Regions from separate parts of the Serratia entomophila genome, predicted to be linked through region 3. Evidence: predicted binding sites of a transcription regulator. Region 3 holds the regulator's gene; each other region holds the start of a gene.

Evidence for each region. Region 3 encodes CRP, which controls carbon source genes, mostly activating them, when cyclic AMP is high. Its sites were predicted from a motif close to ATGTGANNNNNNTCACAT; they were not measured.
Region 1: KHA73_RS11970 (YjcB family protein) is a predicted target of CRP. The motif match lies at 3,099-3,116, and genes of this name have one in related genera.
Region 2: KHA73_RS07885 (ABC-F family ATPase) is a predicted target of CRP. The motif match lies at 3,105-3,122, and genes of this name have one in related genera.
Region 4: deoC (deoxyribose-phosphate aldolase) is a predicted target of CRP. The motif match lies at 2,842-2,859, and genes of this name have one in related genera.

Annotation. Positions count from the first base shown of each region.
Region 1 is NZ_CP082787.1:2,430,508-2,435,276, reverse strand. It holds gene KHA73_RS11980 (penicillin-binding transpeptidase domain-containing protein) at 1-863, opposite strand, end outside; gene mrdA (penicillin-binding protein 2) at 971-2,896, opposite strand; gene KHA73_RS11970 (YjcB family protein) at 3,193-3,474, shown strand; gene KHA73_RS11965 (oligopeptide/dipeptide ABC transporter ATP-binding protein) at 3,544-4,476, opposite strand; gene KHA73_RS11960 (ABC transporter ATP-binding protein) at 4,466-4,769, opposite strand, start outside.
Region 2 is NZ_CP082787.1:1,583,607-1,588,375, reverse strand. It holds gene moeA (molybdopterin molybdotransferase MoeA) at 1-676, shown strand, start outside; gene moeB (molybdopterin-synthase adenylyltransferase MoeB) at 679-1,434, shown strand; gene KHA73_RS07885 (ABC-F family ATPase) at 1,486-3,078, opposite strand; gene KHA73_RS07880 (hypothetical protein) at 3,259-3,903, shown strand; gene KHA73_RS07875 (hypothetical protein) at 3,900-4,115, shown strand.
Region 3 is NZ_CP082787.1:199,603-204,371, forward strand. It holds gene KHA73_RS00825 (YccS/YhfK family putative transporter) at 1-1,030, opposite strand, end outside; gene crp (cAMP-activated global transcriptional regulator CRP) at 1,082-1,714, opposite strand; gene KHA73_RS00835 (OsmC family protein) at 2,095-2,502, shown strand; gene KHA73_RS00840 (phosphoribulokinase) at 2,546-3,415, opposite strand; gene KHA73_RS00845 (YheU family protein) at 3,692-3,925, opposite strand; gene KHA73_RS00850 (hydrolase) at 3,922-4,769, opposite strand, start outside.
Region 4 is NZ_CP082787.1:593,771-598,539, forward strand. It holds gene KHA73_RS02820 (patatin-like phospholipase family protein) at 1-514, shown strand, start outside; gene KHA73_RS02825 (TatD family hydrolase) at 511-1,293, shown strand; gene KHA73_RS02830 (NupC/NupG family nucleoside CNT transporter) at 1,490-2,755, shown strand; gene deoC (deoxyribose-phosphate aldolase) at 3,081-3,860, shown strand; gene deoA (thymidine phosphorylase) at 3,930-4,769, shown strand, end outside.

The DNA of each region.
Region 1 (4,769 bases), 2.2 Mb from region 3:
CGGATGTCCTTCGCCGGCGTGCCGGCATAATTGTTCGGGTTGAACGTGGGGTAGCTGGCCATGCCAAGAATTTCGCCGGTGTTGACCTTCACCAGCACCGCGCAGCCGGAGTCCGCCTGGTTGGCGATAACGCCATCGCGGATCTGGGCAAACAACACGTACTGAATAAACTTGTCGATGCTCAACGTCACGTTTGGCGGCGGCACCGGATCCACGGTTTTCAGCACCCCGATCACCGCACCACTGCCGTCTTTCTGGTAGACCCTCAGGCCGTTTTTCCCCTGCAGCAAATGGTTGAAGCCCAGCTCGATGCCTTCCAGCCCCTGGTTATCCTGCCCGACGATGCCAATCAGCCCGGCGGCGTCCTGGCCCATCGGGTAAAAACGGCTGAAATCCTGCTCGCTGCTGACGCCGGTCAAATGCAGCTTGCTGATGTAAGCAGCGTTGTCATCCTCCACCTTGCGCGCCAGATAGACAAAGCGCTTGTGGGCATTGCTCTGAATAACCTTCTGCACCTCCGCCAGCGGCATCTTCAGCACGTTAGCCATGCTTTGCCAGCGTTCGTTGCCGGTATCGGTGTTGGTGTCGATAATATGTTTCGGATCCAGCACGATATCCCGCGACGAGACGCTAACCGCCAGCGCTTCGTCGTTGCGATCGGTGATCATGCCGCGGTTGGTCGGCACCACCTGGGTGCGGATCGACCGCTGGTCCGCCTGGTTCGCCAACTGCTGATGCTCCATCAACTGCAGATAGCCCACCCTGAACGCCAGCAGAAAAAAGCACACCAGCATACCGGCGCAGATCCAGCCGAAACGTAAGAGAGAATAGTTTTTACCGCTTTTCTTTGTCGATGGCGCCACTGTTGTGTTAACCCTGCGTTTTTATTCGGTTTATGTTGGTGTTTCAGTCTACCCTGACGGAAATAGTCAGAAGATTGCAGTTTGTAAGAAAGTAAAAACAAATCTGCTTACTGTTGTACATCCGCACTGTCGTTTAACTGCGGTTTAACTTCCGGATGATCGCCGGGCTGCGGCGCATGCGCCGGGTCGAAAATATGGTCGAGGATCGCCCGGGCGGTCGGCCCCGCCACCACGCCGTCGCCGCCGCCGTTTTCCAGGATCAGCGCCATCGCCACCCGCGGGTTTTTATAGGGTGCGAACAGCGTATAGAAGATATGGTCGCGCAAGCGCACCGGGATCATTTTGGCGTTATAGGTCTGGTTCTCTTTCAGGCTGAACACCTGCGAGGTGCCGGACTTGGCGGCGATTTGATACGGCGCGGTATGGAACAATTTGTAACCTGTGCCGTTCGGCAGGTTGGCCATGCCGTACATGCCATTGCGTACGATGCCCCAGTAAGGCGATTTGGCGTCGCCGACCTGCGCGGCCTGCGCCGGCGGCCGGTAGCGGCTGACGACGTTGCCCCGTTTCATCGAATACAGCAGGTGCGGCGTTTTGACCTGGCCGTTGTTGATCAGGGTAGTCAGCGCTTTGACCATCTGGATCGGCGTGGCTACCCAATAGCCCTGGCCGATACCCACCGAGACGGTATCCCCTTGATACCAGGGTTTTTTATGCACCTTTTGCTTCCATGCGCGGCTGGGCAATACCCCCCGGTACTCTTCATTCAGATCGATGCCGGTCAGTTGGCCATAACCGAACCGGCTCAGCCAGCTGTGAATGCGGTCGATGCCCATTTCGAACGCCACCTGATAGAAGAAAGTATCGGCAGACTCTTCGATAGCCTTGGTGACGTTGAGCATGCCGTGGCCGGTCTTCAGCCAATCGCGGTAGCGGCGCTGGGTGCCGGGCAACGTCCAGGTCGGCGCGCCGAAGAAGGTCGTGTTGGGCGTGATCACCCCGGCGAACAGCGCCGAGGTGGCCATATAGGGTTTCACCGTCGAGGCCGGCGGATACAACCCCTGGGTGACGCGGTTGATCAGCGGCAGGTCCGGGTTGCCCAGCAGCGACTTGTAGGCCTGGTAGCTGATGCCCTTGACGAACGGGTTGGGATCGTAGCTGGGGCTGGAAACCATCGCCAGAATGCCGCCGTCGCGCGGATCTTCCACCACCACCGCGGCGCGCTGGCCCTTCAGCACCGATTCAATGTACTGCTGCAGCCGCAAATCCAGCGTCAGATAGATGTTTTTGCCGGCCTGCGGCGGCTGCTCTTTCAACAGGCGGATCACCCGGCCGTGGTTATCCACCTCCACCTCCTGATAGCCGGTGGTGCCGTGCAGCTCAGACTCATAGTAGCCTTCAATACCCTGCTTGCCGATATTGCGATCCGCCGCGTAGTTTTCACTCAACCCGGCCTTGTCCAGCCGCTTCAGGTCGCCGTCGTTGATTTTGGAGACATAGCCCACCACGTGCGCCAGCTGCGCGCCGTAGGGGTATTCGCGCTGTTGGTAAGTGTCGATGGTCACCCCGGCAAACCGGTACTGATTGACGGCGAAACGCGCCACTTCGGTGTCGCTCAGCCCGGTTTTCAGCGTCACCGGCTTGTAGCGGCTATTGCGGTGCATCTCGTCGCGGAAGGCGCTGATGTCATCGGGCGTCAGATCGACAATCGGCGTCAACGTCTGTAATAACGCCGCCATGTTATCGATTTTGCTGGGGGTGACTTCTATTTGGTACAGGGTGATGTTGCGCACCAGCGGGATGCCGTTGCGATCGAAAATCAGCCCGCGGCTGGGGGCGATCGGCAACATTTTGATGTCGTTCTGGTTGGAGCGCGTTTGGTAAAAGCCGTGCTGTTCGATCTGCACCCGGTACAGGTTAAAGATCAGCACGCCAAAACACACAATAACCAACGCCAGCGCAACGCCGGCCCGGCGAATAAATAGCATTTCCTCTGCGGAATGGTCGCGAATTTTTTCTTTTAACAGAGCCATGCGGTGCCGATTACCTTCTGCGTCACATTTTCCCTGCTAAATCAGGGAAGTGAAAAGCCGGCAAGCATAGCGTTATTGTTTTGCCCTCCCCATTAAAAGGTTGCTAATGAAATGGCATATATGTTTCAGCATATTGGAATGTTACCAACGGCCGCTTTTTAACCTGCGCAGGCATTGAGCGGGTCTTTATTCCGATGCTACAATGTGACGCAGATCACACTAAACCCACTTATTGCTCCGCATTCACCTGCCGGCGCCCTGCCGGATGCGGCTTTTGTTACAAAGGATCGAGTTCGATGAGTACCATTGCCACCGGTTTTATCATGATGCGCTGGGAGTTGCTGAGCGCCTTGATGATGTTCATTGCCAGCCAGTTAAACGTCGTTTGCCGCAAAACCAGCCGCAACGGCATGGCGTTTATGTTCAGCAGCCTCGGGCTGTTCACTACCTTCTGGTTCGTGATGGGGTTGATGGGCATCAGCTTCAGCATGGAAGCCTTTACCCAGTTCTGGTCCAACGCCTGGGACATGTACGTAGAAGTGGTCAGCAACACCCCGACCGACTGGCCGATGCCGTGACAGCCAGACCGGCGGCCGGCGTCTTTTTTCCCCAATCGACTCGCGGCGTGATCCGCTGAAAACGGCGCATCACGCCTTATGGCAGCGCACCGCCGCACCCGCCGGATTGCCGCGCAGCGCCTGCGGCCGATCGCACCCTTCACCGGCATAGGGGCAGCGTTCGCGGAAATAGCAGCCGGTCGGCAGTTGACGATTGCCCGGCAATTCCCCCTTGCGATCTTCGATGGCGCTGTCGCTCAACGCCCGCCCGGCGCGCGGCACCGAGTCCAGCAGCAGGCGGGTATAGGGATGTTGCGGTTGGCGCAGCACCCGCTCGCTCGGCCCCAGCTCAACAATCTGCCCCAGGTACATCACCGCCACCCGATCGCTCATGTGTTGCACCACCGCCACGTTGTGGGAAATCAAAACGTAGGTCAGGTTGCGCCGCCGCTGCAATTCGACCAGCAGGTTGAGGATCTGCGCCTGCACCGAGATATCCAGCGCCGAGGTCGGCTCATCCAATACAATAATGTCCGGCGCCGAAGACAGCGTGCGGGCGATGGAGATGCGCTGCCGTTGCCCGCCGGAAAACTCGTGCGGCAGCCGATCGAGCGTTTCCGGCCGCAGGCCCACCTGCAGCGCCAACTCCGCCGCCAGCGCCTTGCGCTGCGCCACGCCGCTGCGCTGCTGCACGTAGACGGGCTCGGTAATGATGCGCCACACCGGCAGGCGCGGATCGAGCGAGGACTGCGGATCCTGGAACACCATCTGCATGCCTCTGCCAAAGGCGCCGGCGGGCAGCAGCTCGCCGCTGCTCGGCTTCAGCAACCCCATCAACAGCTGCGCCAGCGTGCTCTTGCCGCAGCCGGATTCGCCGACGATGCCCAGCGTTTCGCCGCGCATGATGTTCAGATCCAGCCCGTTGAGCGCATGGACGTATTCGGTCGGCTTGCCGCGCCAGTTATAACCGGCGGGAAAGCGCAGCCGTACGTCGCGCAGCGCCAGCAGCGGTTCAGTGTTCATCACACACCTCCAGATTGACCTGTTGCGGGTGCCAGCAGGCTGCCCGCCGCTGCGCGTCCTCCGCCAGCGGCGTCAGCGCCGGGGTTTGCCGGCATTGGCCGTCCGCGTGGCGGCAGCGATTGCTGAAGGCGCAGCCCGGCGGCAGCGCGCTCAGGTTGGGCACCGTGCCGGGAATGGCCTGCAACGGCTCGCGCGGCGCGGCGCGTTCCGCCGCCGCCTGCAGCAAACCGATGGAATAAGGATGCGCCGGCCGGTTGATCACCGCCGCGGTGGCGCCGCTCTCGATCACGTGC
Region 2 (4,769 bases), 1.4 Mb from region 3:
CGACGAGCTGCAGCCGGTCGGCCAGCCGCTTCAGGCCGGCCAAATCTACGACACCAACCGCTTTGCGGTGCGCCTGATGCTGGAACAGCTGGGCTGCGAGGTTTTCGATCTGGGCATTGTCCGCGACAATCAAGCAGCGCTGCGCGCCGCTTTCGAGCAGGCGGACAGCCAGGCCGACGTGGTGATCAGCAGCGGCGGCGTCTCGGTAGGTGAAGCCGACTACACCAAGCAGATGCTGGACGAACTGGGCCAGGTCAGCTTTTGGAAGCTGGCTATCAAACCCGGCAAGCCTTTCGCCTTCGGCAAGCTGAAACATGCCTGGTTCTGCGGCCTGCCGGGCAACCCGGTTTCCGCCGCGCTGACCTTCTATCAGCTGGTGCAGCCGCTGCTGGCCAAGCTGGCCGGCCACAGCGATTGGCGCCTGCCGCCGCGCCTGCGCGCCCGGGCGCTCACCCCGCTGAAGAAGGCACCGGGCCGCCTCGATTTCCAGCGCGGGGTATTCAGCAGCAACGCCGCAGGCCAACTGGAGGTCAGCACCACCGGCCATCAGGGCTCACACGTGTTCAGCTCCTACAGCCAGGGCAACTGTTTTATCGTGCTGGAGCGCGAGCGCGGTTCTGTCGCCGCCGGTGAAACGGTGGAGATCGAGCCGTTCAACGCCCTGCTGAGGAGCTGAACATGCTGCCGGAATTAACCGATGCCGAAGCGCTGCGCTACAACCGCCAGATAATCCTGCGCGGCTTCGACTTCGACGGCCAGGAGAAGCTGAAGGCGGCGCGGGTGTTGATCGTCGGCCTCGGCGGGCTCGGCTGTGCGGCGGCGCCCTATCTGGCTGCGGCGGGCGTGGGCCATCTGACGCTGGTTGATTTCGACACCGTCTCGCTCTCCAACCTGCAGCGCCAAATCCTGCACCGCGACGAGCGCATCGGCATGAGCAAAGTTGAATCGGCGCGGCGGGAGCTGAGCGCCATCAATCCGCATATCCGCATCGACGCCGTCGACGGCCGGCTGGACGATGAGCAGATGGCGGCGCAGATCGCCGCCTGCGACGCGGTGCTGGACTGTACCGACAACGTGGCGACGCGCGACCTGCTGAACCGCCTGTGCCACGCGCAGCGCAAACCGCTGGTCTCCGGCGCGGCGATCCGCATGGAGGGGCAACTGAGCGTGTTCACTTACCAGCCGGACGAACCTTGCTACCGCTGCCTGAGCCGGCTGTTCGGCGAAAACGCCCTCACCTGCGTCGAGGCCGGAGTGATGGCGCCGCTGGTAGGCACCATCGGTACCCTGCAGGCGATGGAAACCATCAAGCTATTGGCGAACTATGGCCAAACGCTCACCGGCAAGCTGCTGATGTTCGACGCCATGACCCTGCAGTTCCGCGAGATGAAGCTGCCGAAAAACCCGCAGTGCGAGGTGTGCGGCGGCGATTAACGGATAAAAAAAGGGCGGGAAAATTCCCGCCCTTCTTATTTATCGCGTGGCTTACACGATGCCCTGGCTGCGCAGGTAGTCTTCGTAGTTGCCGGTAAAGTCGATCACTTTGTTCGGCGTCATTTCCAGCACCCGCGTCGCCAGCGAGCTGACGAACTCACGGTCGTGGGAAACGAAGATCAGCGTGCCTTCGTACATTTCCAGCGCCATGTTCAGCGATTCGATCGATTCCATATCCAGGTGGTTGGTTGGCTCATCCATAACCAAAATGTTAGGACGCTGCATCATCAGCTTGCCGAACAGCATGCGCCCCTTCTCACCACCGGACAGCACCTTCACGCGCTTCTTGATGTCGTCCTGGCTGAACAGCAAACGGCCCAGCACGCTGCGCACCGCCTGCTCGTCGTCTTTTTCCTGCTTCCACTGGCTCATCCAGTCGAATACCGTCAGGGTTTCATCGAACTCGTATTCGTGATCCTGCGCGTAGTAGCCGATTCTGGCGTTTTCCGACCATTTCACGCTGCCGCTGTCCGGCTGCGCATCACCCACCAGCGTTTTCAGCAGGGTGGATTTACCGATACCGTTCGGGCCCAGCACCGCCACTTTCTCGCCCACTTCAACCATCAGGTTGAACTTGCTGAACAGCGGACCGTTGTCGAAGCCCTTGGACAGCGCTTCCACTTCCAGCGCGTTGCGGAACAGCTTCTTGTCCTGCTCGAAGCGAATGAACGGGTTCTGACGGCTCGACGCCTTCACTTCTTCCAGCTGGATTTTGTCTATCTGGCGGGCGCGCGAAGTGGCCTGCTTGGATTTGGAGGCGTTGGCGCTGAAGCGGCTGACGAACGACTGCAGTTCGTTGATCTGCGCTTTCTTCTTGGCGTTGTCGGCCATCAGACGCTCGCGCGCCTGGGTGGCGGCGGTCATGTATTCGTCGTAGTTGCCCGGGTAAACGCGCAGCTCGCCGTAGTCCAGATCCGCCATGTGGGTACACACCATGTTCAGGAAGTGACGGTCGTGCGAAATGATGATCATGGTGCTGTTGCGTTCGTTCAGCACCTGCTCCAGCCAGCGAATGGTATCGATGTCCAGGTTGTTGGTCGGTTCGTCGAGCAGCAGGATTTCCGGATCGGAGAACAGCGCCTGCGCCAGCAACACGCGCAGCTTGAAGCCCGGCGCGATTTCGCTCATCGGGCCATAGTGCTGTTCAACCGGGATGCCCACGCCAAGCAGCAGTTCGCCGGCGCGCGCTTCGGCGGTGTAACCGTCCATCTCGCCGTAGGCCACTTCCAGATCGGCGACCTTATAGCCATCTTCTTCGCTCATTTCCGCCATGGCGTAAATGCGGTCGCGCTCTTCCTTCACCGCCCACAGTTCGGTGTGGCCCATGATCACGGTGTCGAGCACGCTGTATTGTTCGAAGGCGAACTGATCCTGGCGCAGTTTACCCAGGCGCTCGTTCGGATCGAGGAACACGTTGCCGCCGCTCGGCGCCAGATCGCCGCCGAGGATTTTCATAAAGGTGGACTTGCCACAGCCGTTGGCCCCGATCAGGCCATAGCGGTTACCGCCGCCGAATTTGACGGAGATATTTTCAAACAGCGGCTTACTGCCAAACTGCATAGTGATGTTGTTAGTGCTTAACACAGCGCTCGCTCTTCATATCATAGGGAATGTGATTTGGCGCGCATTATGCCACAACGGGGATAAGAGATCGCGGGAAGTTTTGGCGATATTTTGAGCTTTCTTGGGATTTTGTCTCTGAGAAGCTATAGATCATGCATTAAACATCTGATAGGTTAACTCTTTCATATCGAAAGGATTTGTATGAAAAGCGCAAAACAGATAGCAAGCGACATGGCGGATGCGGTGAACATTGACAGTCATTTAGTTCGCGGTTTCGCACAGGGATTCATCAGCGTGCCGGTAGACTTCTACTATTTGGGCTACGACTATATTGATACAGAAAATAGATGGCTAAACGCGCAAGATAAAGAGCGGTTTATCAGGCTCATCAAGTCAGGGCTTGCCAACAAAAGCAGCATCGAAAAAGTTGCTCATGTCTTTATCGAAAACTTCGCCAACAAAGTTAACGTTGAAGATGTTAAGGACATAACAATCAGAACATCCGGTAAACTTCTCGGTAAATTCGCCTTTAATCAGTTAGCTACTGCAAACGTAGGTTATGTATTCTCAAAACAAATCATCCCAAGGCTAATTTCGGGTGTCGCCGTTGGTTCGATTCTCACTGCCGGCGCAAGCATTTCACGGTCAGTCTATACATCACGCGATTTAAAGGTAAGGAACTCCCGAATGTATGACCAACTCAGACGTATGGGAAATCTTGATCTGCTGTATTTCCTTTTAGAAAACAAGGTCAGGCCGTTTGAGGACGCCGTTTCAGTCTGGGAAAGAGATCGGAAGAAATTCAGTCAAATTTGTCAGTACTTTTTTGCAAGGGTTAACGTATGAAGAACTTTATGCTGGCGGTTTTATCCCGACTTATTCAGGGAATTGGCTGTGGTGTGGTGGTATTATCACTGTTAGCCATAGCTTGGTTCGTATTCTATTCAGACGATAAATTGAAATATCTATGGCTTGCGGTCTCTTTTCTGGGAGTTTTCTTGGGGTATTTCATTTTCAAGTTTGCAATTAAAAAAGTATACGATGACGGGCCTGGCTAAGAAGTAGAATTTTTAAATAGAGCTGTAGGTTTCTTCGCATAGACAAGTTTTCAGCTTTGGATAAGAAGCCAGTTGTAGTTATTAGTCACGTGAAAAATAAATCACAGTAAACCATTTAGATAACTTATAACAACGGACTTCAATTTACAAAAAACCGTCAAATCATGCCACAACGGGGATAAGAGATCGTGGGAAGTTTTGGCGATATTTTGAGCAAATGTACAGCGACAGAAGATCATGAGATTAACCCGGCATGCCGCCGGCGCAATGCAAGCCTGCCCGTTGACGGAGGGATACCAGTAAAGCCAACTGCCTTAGCTGAGGCAGTTGGCTTCTGTCGCCCTCCTGCAATATTAGCCCCAAACGTCTCTTTGGAATCTGCTCCAGCCAATACTCAGGATATCTTCCAGAGAGAAGCTATTACCACTTGAAGGTTGCCATGGACCACTTCCCCAAGATGTACCACCCCCGTTAGGGTACATATCAATTGAAGATGTGCCAGGAGACCAACATTTTCCATTAGCATCAATGTACGTCCCCATGTCCCTCCCGCGCTGGTCAATTACATTTGTTGATTCTCTGTGGCCATCAAGATGCATCCCTCCAGAAATTGGAGGTAACTCGTCAAGCATGAGCTCTTTCATGAATATATCC
Region 3 (4,769 bases):
CCTGGCTGGCCATCAGATCGCGGCGGTACAGCGGATGCTGGGTGCGCAGCAGGCGGGCGATGCGGCTGAAGTGGTAATAGCAGAATTGGCCGACCGGATTGTCGGCATGCTGCGCCGCCACCTTCTCCAGCGCCGCCAGCTCGTGCGCCATATTGAAGCGTTGCGAATGCTGGTGATAGAGGATGTCGCGCGCCACCACGCGCAGCCGCCCGGCAATCACCTGCGCGTTGCGGCGGATAATCGCTTCGGCCTGGCTTTGCTCCACCAGCTTTTGCACTTCTTCCGGCTGATGCAGGCTGACGGTGATATGTTCCTGCAGGTCGAGCGCCACCTGAAAGGCGCGCTGCAGGCGCTTCTGCTCAAGGTTGTCGGCGTGCGGCAGGAAGTTGAGTTGCTGATACAGCAGGCCGATCAGATCCATCACTTTCTGTTGGCGCGCCAGCAGCGGCGGCAGCGCGGTCTGCGGGTCGGTGTGCTGGGTTAGCAGCGAATACTTGGCCTCAAAGTAGTCCGCCAATTCCAGGTACAGCTGATTCAGCGATTCGCGCATCGGCTGTTCCTTCCACAGTGTGAACCAGAACCAGGTGAACAGGCCGTACCAGGCGGTGCCGACGGCGTACAGCAACGGCGCCTGCCAGATAGGCAGGGTGCCGGCCATGCTGAGGGAGAAGATAGCGGCGATCAGCGCCGCAGGCAGCAGCCGGGCGTGCAGCGGGCTGATTTCGCCACTGACGCCGAGCAACAGCGCCAGGCCGAGCATCAGCGCCGGCAGCGGCACCTGCCACAGCAGCGCCTGTTGCAGCAGCAGGCTGCTGAAGGCGAACAGCGAGCCGCCGACGATCAGCCGTTTAAAAAAGCGTTTGTGAGGCGTGTCCAGCCCGGCGATGTTGCAGCAGGCGGGAACCAGTGAAAACAGCAGGCCAAGCTGCAGCTGGCCGATCGCCAGACCAAACAGTACCGGCAGGCACAACACCAGCGTTTGCCGCAGTGCGTAATTGACTTCCGGGTGGTAGATCAGGCGGCGCCACATGGCAGGCAGAGGATAAAAAAACGGCGCATTGCTGCGCCGTTTTTTTAGTGATTAGCGGGTGCCGTAGACGACAATGGTTTTGCCGTGGGCGGAAATCAGGTTTTGATCTTCCAGCATTTTTAGAATACGGCCAACGGTTTCACGCGAGCAGCCGACGATCTGGCCGATTTCCTGGCGGGTGATCTTGATCTGCATGCCGTCCGGGTGGGTCATGGCATCAGGCTGTTTCGCCAGGTTCAGCAGGGTTTGCGCAATGCGGCCGGTAACGTCCAGGAAGGCGAGGTTGCCCACTTTCTCGGAGGTGACCTGCAGGCGGTTCGCCATCTGGGCGGACAGGCGCATCAGGATGTCCGGGTTGACCTGGATCAGCTGACGGAATTTCTTATAGGAAATTTCAGCCACTTCGCAGGCGGTTTTCGCCCGAACCCAGGCGCTGCGCTCCTGGCCTTCTTCAAACAATCCGAGCTCGCCGATGAAGTCCCCCTGGTTCAGGTAGGACAGGATCATCTCTTTACCTTCTTCATCCTTGATCAGCACCGCGACGGAGCCTTTCACGATGTAGTAAAGCGTTTCGGCCTTTTCACCTTGGTGAATCAGCGTACTCTTCGATGGATATTTGTGGATATGGCAATGAGACAGGAACCATTCGAGAGTAGGGTCTGTTTGCGGTTTGCCGAGAACCATTCGCTGTTATCCTCTGTTGTTATCGCTGCCTTGTGTCACAGGGGTCAGAGTTCCCTGTAAAACGTGCCTGTAGCCGCTGTTTGAGCGAGGGCTATCGGCAGGTTTTGAGGCGTGTCATAAATATACGCTGTCGCTCTAGCATATTAACTTGCCGGGAGAGCTGCAAGCTACATTCTGTTAACATACCGGTAAAGGAGCCTTTCCCTGGGCGTTTCCCTGAAATCAATGTCCCGGAAAGATTTATTGCGGCTCTGTTTGTAGCACAGAGTAAGGCGGGTGTCTTGTGTTGTCTCGCTTCAGCATGATTAGCATCAGGTTCCGTTGCCTGTTTCTATGCGAAAGCGTACTCTGATTTTAAGAAATCAACCGGAGTGAGCAGAATGCAGGCAAGAGTTAAATGGGTGGAAGGGTTAACGTTTCTGGGTGAATCGGCTTCCGGCCATCAGGTGCTGATGGATGGCAACGCCGGCGATAAGGCGCCGAGCCCGATGGAAATGGTGCTGATGTCGGTGGGCAGCTGCAGCGCTATCGACGTAGTGTCGATCCTGCAAAAAGGCCGCAACGACGTGCGCGATTGCGAGGTCAAACTCACCTCCGAACGCCGCGAAGAAGCGCCGCGCCTGTTCACCCATATCAACCTGCATTTCATCGTTACCGGCCAGGATCTGACCGACAAGATCGTTGAGCGAGCGGTTAACCTCTCCGCCGAGAAGTACTGCTCGGTAGCGCTGATGCTGAACAAGGCCGCCAGCGTGACCCACAGCTTCGAAATTCGCCAGCCGGCCTGAGTGCTGAAAGGGCGCGGCCCCCCCAGGCCGCGCTCATGTCCGGCTATTCGATCTTCTTGCCTTCCAGCAGCCGTTGCACCAGCGGCGCCATAATCAGCTCCATCGCCAGCCCCATTTTGCCGCCCGGCACCACCAGCGTATTGATATGCGAGATGAAAGAGCCCTGCAGCATCGCCAGCAGGTAGGGGAAGTCAATCTGATCCAGCCCGCGGAAGTGGATCACCACGAAGCTTTCATCCAGCGAAGGAATGGCCTTGGCGGCGAACGGGTTGGAGGTATCGACCGTCGGCACGCGCTGGAAGTTGATATGCGTGCGTGAGAACTGCGGCGTGATGTAGTTGATGTAGTCCTCCATCGAGCGCACCACCGAGTCCATCACCGCCTCGCGCGAATGGCCGCGTTCGCCGGTATCGCGGATCAGCTTTTGGATCCACTCCAGGTTGACGATGGGCACCACGCCGACCAGCAGGTCGACGTGTTTGGCCACGTCGTTGTGTTCGGTGACTACCCCGCCGTGCAGGCCCTCGTAGAACAGCACGTCGGTCGGCGCCGGCAGCGGCTCCCAGGGCGTGAAGGTGCCGGGCACCTGATTGTAGGGCACCGCCTCGTCATAGGTGTGCAGATATTTGCGCGAGCGGCCGGTGCCGTTCTGGCCGTAATCGATAAAGCTTTGCTGCAGCAGGCCGAAGTCGTTGGCCTCGGGGCCGAAATAGCTGATATGCCTGCCCAGATCGCGCGCCTTGCGGATCGCCGCGTCCATTTCCGGCCGGGTGTAGCGGTGGAAGCTGTCGCCTTCCAGCTCCGCTGCGCGGATGTTGAGCTGCTGGAATATTTTGCGGAACGCCACGCTGGTGGTGGTGGTGCCGGCGCCGCTGGAGCCGGTTACCGCGATAACGGGATGTTTGGCAGACATGGTGGTTTTCACTCCGTGTTAAATGCGCCGGCGTCAGAGAAGGGTTATACCCGTCATGCTTCAAGCCGCATCTTTGTTGGCTGCCTTCGTTCACCCCAGTCAGTTACTGGAGTAAGCGCCTGGGAACTCGCTCAGTTGCCGCCTCGATGCAACCCGAATTATTTTGGCTATGCAAATCTGTGTGACACCTTTTCGCCGGGGGCAAAATTTCGCGTGCGGGTTTGCAATAAGCCATTGTTACCTGATTTTTTCCGTCAGTAATAGAACCGGTAACCACTAAATTTCTTCCTGCCCGGCGCGGATCTGTCCGCGCGGCATGATATTGACGGTCTCATGCAGCTCCGACCATACCAGCACCACCTCGCCGGTTTGCAGCTGGCGGCGCACGTCATCCACCTTCTGCGCCAGCGAGCGCTCATGTTCGCCGTAGTCGGTGCCTTCGCGCAGCACAAAGGATTCGATCAGGCCGTTGAGGGTGTCGGTTTCAAGCTCTTTCCAGGGGATAATCACGTCTCGGTGTCCAGATAAGGGGATAGCCAGGATGGAATGCGGTATTCCAGCCACATTTGCGGTTTTTTCAGCGTGCCGCCGACGAAGCCGACGTGGCCGCCGAACTCGGTCAGCTGATATTGGATGTTACGCGGCAGGCTGGCGACTTCGGGGATCACTTCATCGGTCATGAAGGGATCGTCCTTCGCATGGATGATCAGCAGCGGCGTTTGGATCGCCGGCAGCAGCGGCAGCGCGCTGCAGCGCCGGTAATAATCGGTGGCGTCGCTGAAGCCATGGATGCGCGAGGTGATGGCGTCGTCGAACTCGCGGATGCGCCGCAGGCGGTTGAGCTGCGGCAGCTTGAGCGGCAGGGTGTCCGGGTAGTGCAGCAGTTTGCGGGTGGCGTTCTGTTTTAGCTGCCCCAGCAGGTAGTATTGATAAACGCGGGAAAATCCCTGATCCATACGCAACGAGCAGGGCTCCAGCATCAGCGGCGCCGAAACCACCACCGCCGCCTGCAGCAGGCTGTCGGCGCCCTGCTGGGCCAGGTAACAGGCCAGCATGTTGCCGCCGAGCGAAACGCCCACCGCCGCGGTCGGCGCCGTACCGTAAGTGGCGCGCAGCCACTGCAGGAAGAAGCGGGCGTCTTCGGTTTCACCGGAGTGGTAGATGCGTTGCTTGCGGTTGGGCACGCCGCTGCAGCCGCGAAAATGCATCACCACGCCGAGCCAGCCTTTTTCGCGCCAGGCGTTGAGCAGGCCGTGAGCGTAGGGGCTGTAGAAGTTGCCTTCCAGGCCGTGGAACAGCACCACGCGCGGTTTGTCGGCGGCCTGCGCGGGGTCTTCGCTCCAGGCGAGATCGA
Region 4 (4,769 bases), 390 kb from region 3:
CGGCGCGGACACCATCGTGGTGATCCGCACCGTGCCTTCGCAGATGTACTACACGCCGCAGTGGATGAAGCGCATGGAGCACTGGCTCAGCGAAAGCAGCCTGCAGCAGATGGTGCGCATCCTGCAGCACCATGAGCAAAGCTATCACCGCATTCAGCAGTTTATCGAGAAGCCGCCGGGCAAGCTGCGCATCTTCGAGATCTTCCCGCCGAAGCCGCTGGCCAGCAATGCGCTTGGCAGCCGGTTGACCTCGCTCAATCAGGATTATCACCTGGGGCGCCGCTGTGGCCGCTACTTCCTGGCGACCGTCGGCCACTGGCTGTTGGAGCAGGAGAAGCTGGACGGCATGAAGGTGAAAAAGGCGCTGTCGCGCCGGCTGATCCAACCGGAAAATGTCAGGATGCCGTCGCCGATCGTCACCGATATCAGCCTGCCGCAGGATCTTGCCGTGCAGCCGGAAGCCAATCTGGCGGCGCCGAAAATCATTCTGCCGGGTGACGGCGGCACGCCATGAGCCGCGTGTTCACCGATACCCATTGCCATTTCGATTTCCCGCCGTTCAGCGGGCACGAGGCAGCAAGCCTGGCGCTGGCCGGGCAGGCCGGGGTGCGGAACATTATCGTGCCGACGGTCACCGCCGACCGCTTCGTGCGGGTGCTGAAGCTGGCGCACGACCACCCGCCGCTGTTTGCCGCGCTGGGGCTGCACCCGCTGTATATCGCCCAGCACGGTGAGGCGCAGCTGGAACAGCTGGCGGCGTTTTTGGCCAGCCAGCCGCCCAAGCTGGTGGCGGTCGGGGAAATCGGCCTCGATCTGTATATGGAAAACCCGCAGTTTGATCGCCAGCAGCGGCTGCTGGCAGCTCAGCTGAAGTTGGCGAAGAAGCACGATCTGCCGGTGATTTTGCACTCGCGCCGCACCCACGATCAGCTGGCGGCGGCGCTGCGTCGCCTGGCCGTACCGCGCCGCGGCGTGGTGCACGGTTTCGCCGGCAGCCTGTCGCAGGCGCAGGCGTTCGTTCGTCTCGGCTATTTTATCGGCGTGGGCGGCACCATCAGCTACGCGCGGGCGCAGAAAACGCGCGCTGTGATGGCGCAGCTGCCGCTAAGCGCGCTGTTGCTGGAAACCGATGCGCCCGATATGCCGTTGGCGGGCTATCAGGGGCAACCGAACCGCCCGGAGCGCGCCGCTGAGGTGTTTCAGGCGTTGTGCCAATTGCGGCCCGAACCGGCGGACGAAATCGCCGAGGCGCTGCAGCGCAACGCGCAGACGCTGTTTGCGCTTCCCGCATAAACGTGACAATAACGTGATGATTATCACGTTATAAGATTTTCATTTGCTTCCTGTTGTATACATTTGTGACATAAATCGGGGCGAGTGACGCCTCGCCCAGTATAATCCCCCCGAAACCTCTTATTGGCAAACCTCCCGCCACGGGCAGGGATGCATTTCATTTTTCGCAACAGGGATACTTTGCATGCAACTCATCATGAGCCTGGTCGGCATGGCGGTGCTGATCGCCATTGCGGTGCTGCTCTCCAGCAACCGCCGCGCCATCAAGATGCGCACCGTGGTCTGGGCGTTCGTCATTCAGGTCGCCATCGGCGCGCTGGTGCTGTACGTGCCGCTTGGCCGCAGCATTCTCGGCGGCATGTCGGCCGGGGTGGCCAACGTGATCGCCTACGGCAATCAGGGCATTTCGTTTATCTTCGGCGGCCTGGTGTCCGACAAGATGTTCGAGGTGTTCGGCGGCGGCGGCTTCGTGTTCGCCCTGCGCGTGCTGCCGGTGATCGTGTTTTTCTCCTCGCTGATCGCCGTGCTTTACTATCTTGGCATCATGCAACTGGTGATCCGCGTTCTGGGCGGCGGCCTGCATAAGTTGCTGGGCACCTCGCGCACCGAATCGCTGTCGGCGACCGCCAATATCTTCGTCGGCCAAACCGAAGCGCCGCTGGTGGTGCGCCCCTATATCGCCACCATGACCCAGTCCGAGCTGTTCGCCGTGATGTGCGGCGGCCTGGCCTCGGTGGCCGGTTCGGTATTGGCGGGCTACGCCCAGATGGGGGTGCCGTTGGAATATCTGATTGCCGCCTCCTTCATGGCCGCGCCGGGCGGGCTGCTGTTCGCCAAGCTGATGGTGCCGGAAACCGAAAAAACGCACGACAAAGACGATGCGATGAAGCTGATCGCCGAAGAGGATCGCCCGGCCAACGTGATCGACGCGGCGGCATCCGGCGCGGCTTCCGGCATGCAGCTGGCGCTGAACGTCGGCGCGATGCTGTTGGCGTTTATCGCGCTGATCGCCCTGCTGAACGGCATTCTCGGCGGCATCGGCGGCTGGTTCGACTACCCGCAGCTGTCGCTTGAGCTGATCCTCGGTTGGGTATTCTCGCCGATTGCCTTCCTGATTGGCGTGCCCTGGAGCGAAGCCATGACCGCCGGCTCGTTTATCGGCCAGAAGATCATCGTCAACGAATTCGTCGCCTACATGAACTTCGGCGCCTATTTGCGCCCGGACGAGGTGGTGGCGGCGGAAGGGTTGCAGGTGCTGTCTGCCCATTCCAAGGCGATTATCTCCTTCGCGCTGTGCGGCTTCGCCAACCTGTCGTCGGTGGCCATTTTGCTCGGCGGCCTGGGCAGCATGGCGCCGAATCGCCGGCATGACATCGCGCGCTTTGGCCTGAAAGCGGTGGCGGCGGGGACGCTCTCCAACCTGATGAGCGCCACCATCGCCGGGTTCTTTTTGGCGCTGTAAGCTAAACTCTAAAACACGGGCGTGCGCTGCGCGCCCGTTATCTTCAGCGGTTTCTTTAGCGAATTTGTGAACGATATCGCGTTATTTTGTGATGTTCTTCACATATAATTCCTGTCTGTTACAGTGGTATTTCATATAGTGTGACGCTGAACGCGAATTGCCCCAGGCATTCCTGTTCAAATAGCTATTACTGGCCAGCCGCGAGGCGGATGGCCATGTGCGGTGAGAAGGATCTCAGTTGCCGCCGTGGGAACCCGTTCCCCAGCGCTATCTTCATGGAACCAAGTCCGCTCGCCAACACCCAGGTTCTCAGTTGGAGAGTTTTATGACCGAATTAACCGCAGCGGCGCAACGTGCGCTGAACTTAATGGATTTAACCACGCTGAATGACGACGACACCGACGATAAAGTGATCGCGCTGTGTCGCCAGGCCAACAGCCCGGCCGGCCATACGGCGGCCATCTGCATCTACCCGCGTTTTATCCCGGTGGCGCGCAAGGCGCTGCGCGAGCAGGGAACGCCGGATATTCGCATCGCGACCGTGACCAACTTTCCGCATGGCAATGACGACATCGACATCGCGCTGGCGGAAACCCGTGCGGCCATCGCCTATGGGGCGGACGAAGTGGACGTGGTGTTCCCGTATCGCGCGCTGATCGCCGGTAATGAACAGGTTGGCTTTGAGCTGGTCAAAAGGTGCAAGCAAGCCTGCCAGGCGGCTAACGTGCTGCTGAAAGTGATCATCGAGACCGGTGAGCTGAAGCAGGCCGATTTGATTCGCAAGGCGTCCGAGATCGCTATCAACGCCGGCGCTGATTTTATCAAGACCTCTACCGGCAAAGTGCCGGTCAACGCCACCCTGGAAAGCGCCGAGCTGATGATGTCGGTGATCCGCGATATGGGCGTCGCCAAGACGGTGGGCTTCAAGCCGGCCGGCGGCGTGCGCACGGCGGAAGATGCGCTGCATTATCTGCAACTTGCCAATCGTATTCTGGGCGAGGGCTGGGCAGATGCGCGCCATTTCCGCTTCGGCGCCTCCAGCCTGTTGGCCAGCTTGCTGACCACGTTGGGCCACAGCGCTCAGGCCAGCGGCAGCGGCTACTGATCGATTCCGATGGCCAGGCGCCGTGCGGCGCCTGCCTTCATCCGACTCTAGGTTACACAGGGGGATGCCTTGTTCCTGGCACAAGAAATCATTCGTAAAAAACGTGACGGCCAGCCGTTGAGCGAAGCCGAGATCCGTTTTTTCATCAACGGCATCCGCGATAACGCGGTGTCCGAAGGGCAGATCGCCGCGCTGGCGATGACCATTTACTTCCATGACATGACCATGCCGGAGCGCGTGGCGCTCACCATGGCGATGCGCGATTCCGGCACCGTGCTGGACTGGAAGAGCCTGTCGCTGAACGGCCCGATCGTCGACAAACATTCGACCGGCGGCGTGGGCGACGTCACTTCGCTGATGCTTGGCCCGATGGTGGCGGCCTGCGGCGGCTATGTGCCGATGATCTCCGGCCGCGGCCTGGGGCATACCGGCGGCACGCTGGACAAGCTGGAAGCCATCCCGGGCTTTAACATCTTCCCGGACGACAACGCCTTCCGCAAAATCATCCAGGACGTGGGCGTGGCGATTATCGGCCAGACCAGCTCGCTGGCGCCGGCGGACAAGCGTTTTTACGCGACCCGCGACATTACCGCCACCGTCGACTCCATTCCGCTGATCACCGCCTCTATTTTGGCGAAGAAGCTGGCGGAGGGCCTTGACGCGCTGGTGATGGACGTGAAGGTCGGCTCCGGCGCCTTTATGCCAACCTATGCGGCTTCGCAGGATCTGGCGCAGGCGATCGTCGGCGTGGCCAACGGCGCAGGCTGCAAAACCACCGCGCTGCTGACCGACATGAACCAGGTGCTGGCGTCCAGCGCCGGCAACGCGGTGGAAGTGCGCGAAGCGGTGCGCTTCCTGACCGGCGAATACCGCAATCCGCGCCTGCTGGAAGTGACCCTGGCGCTGTGC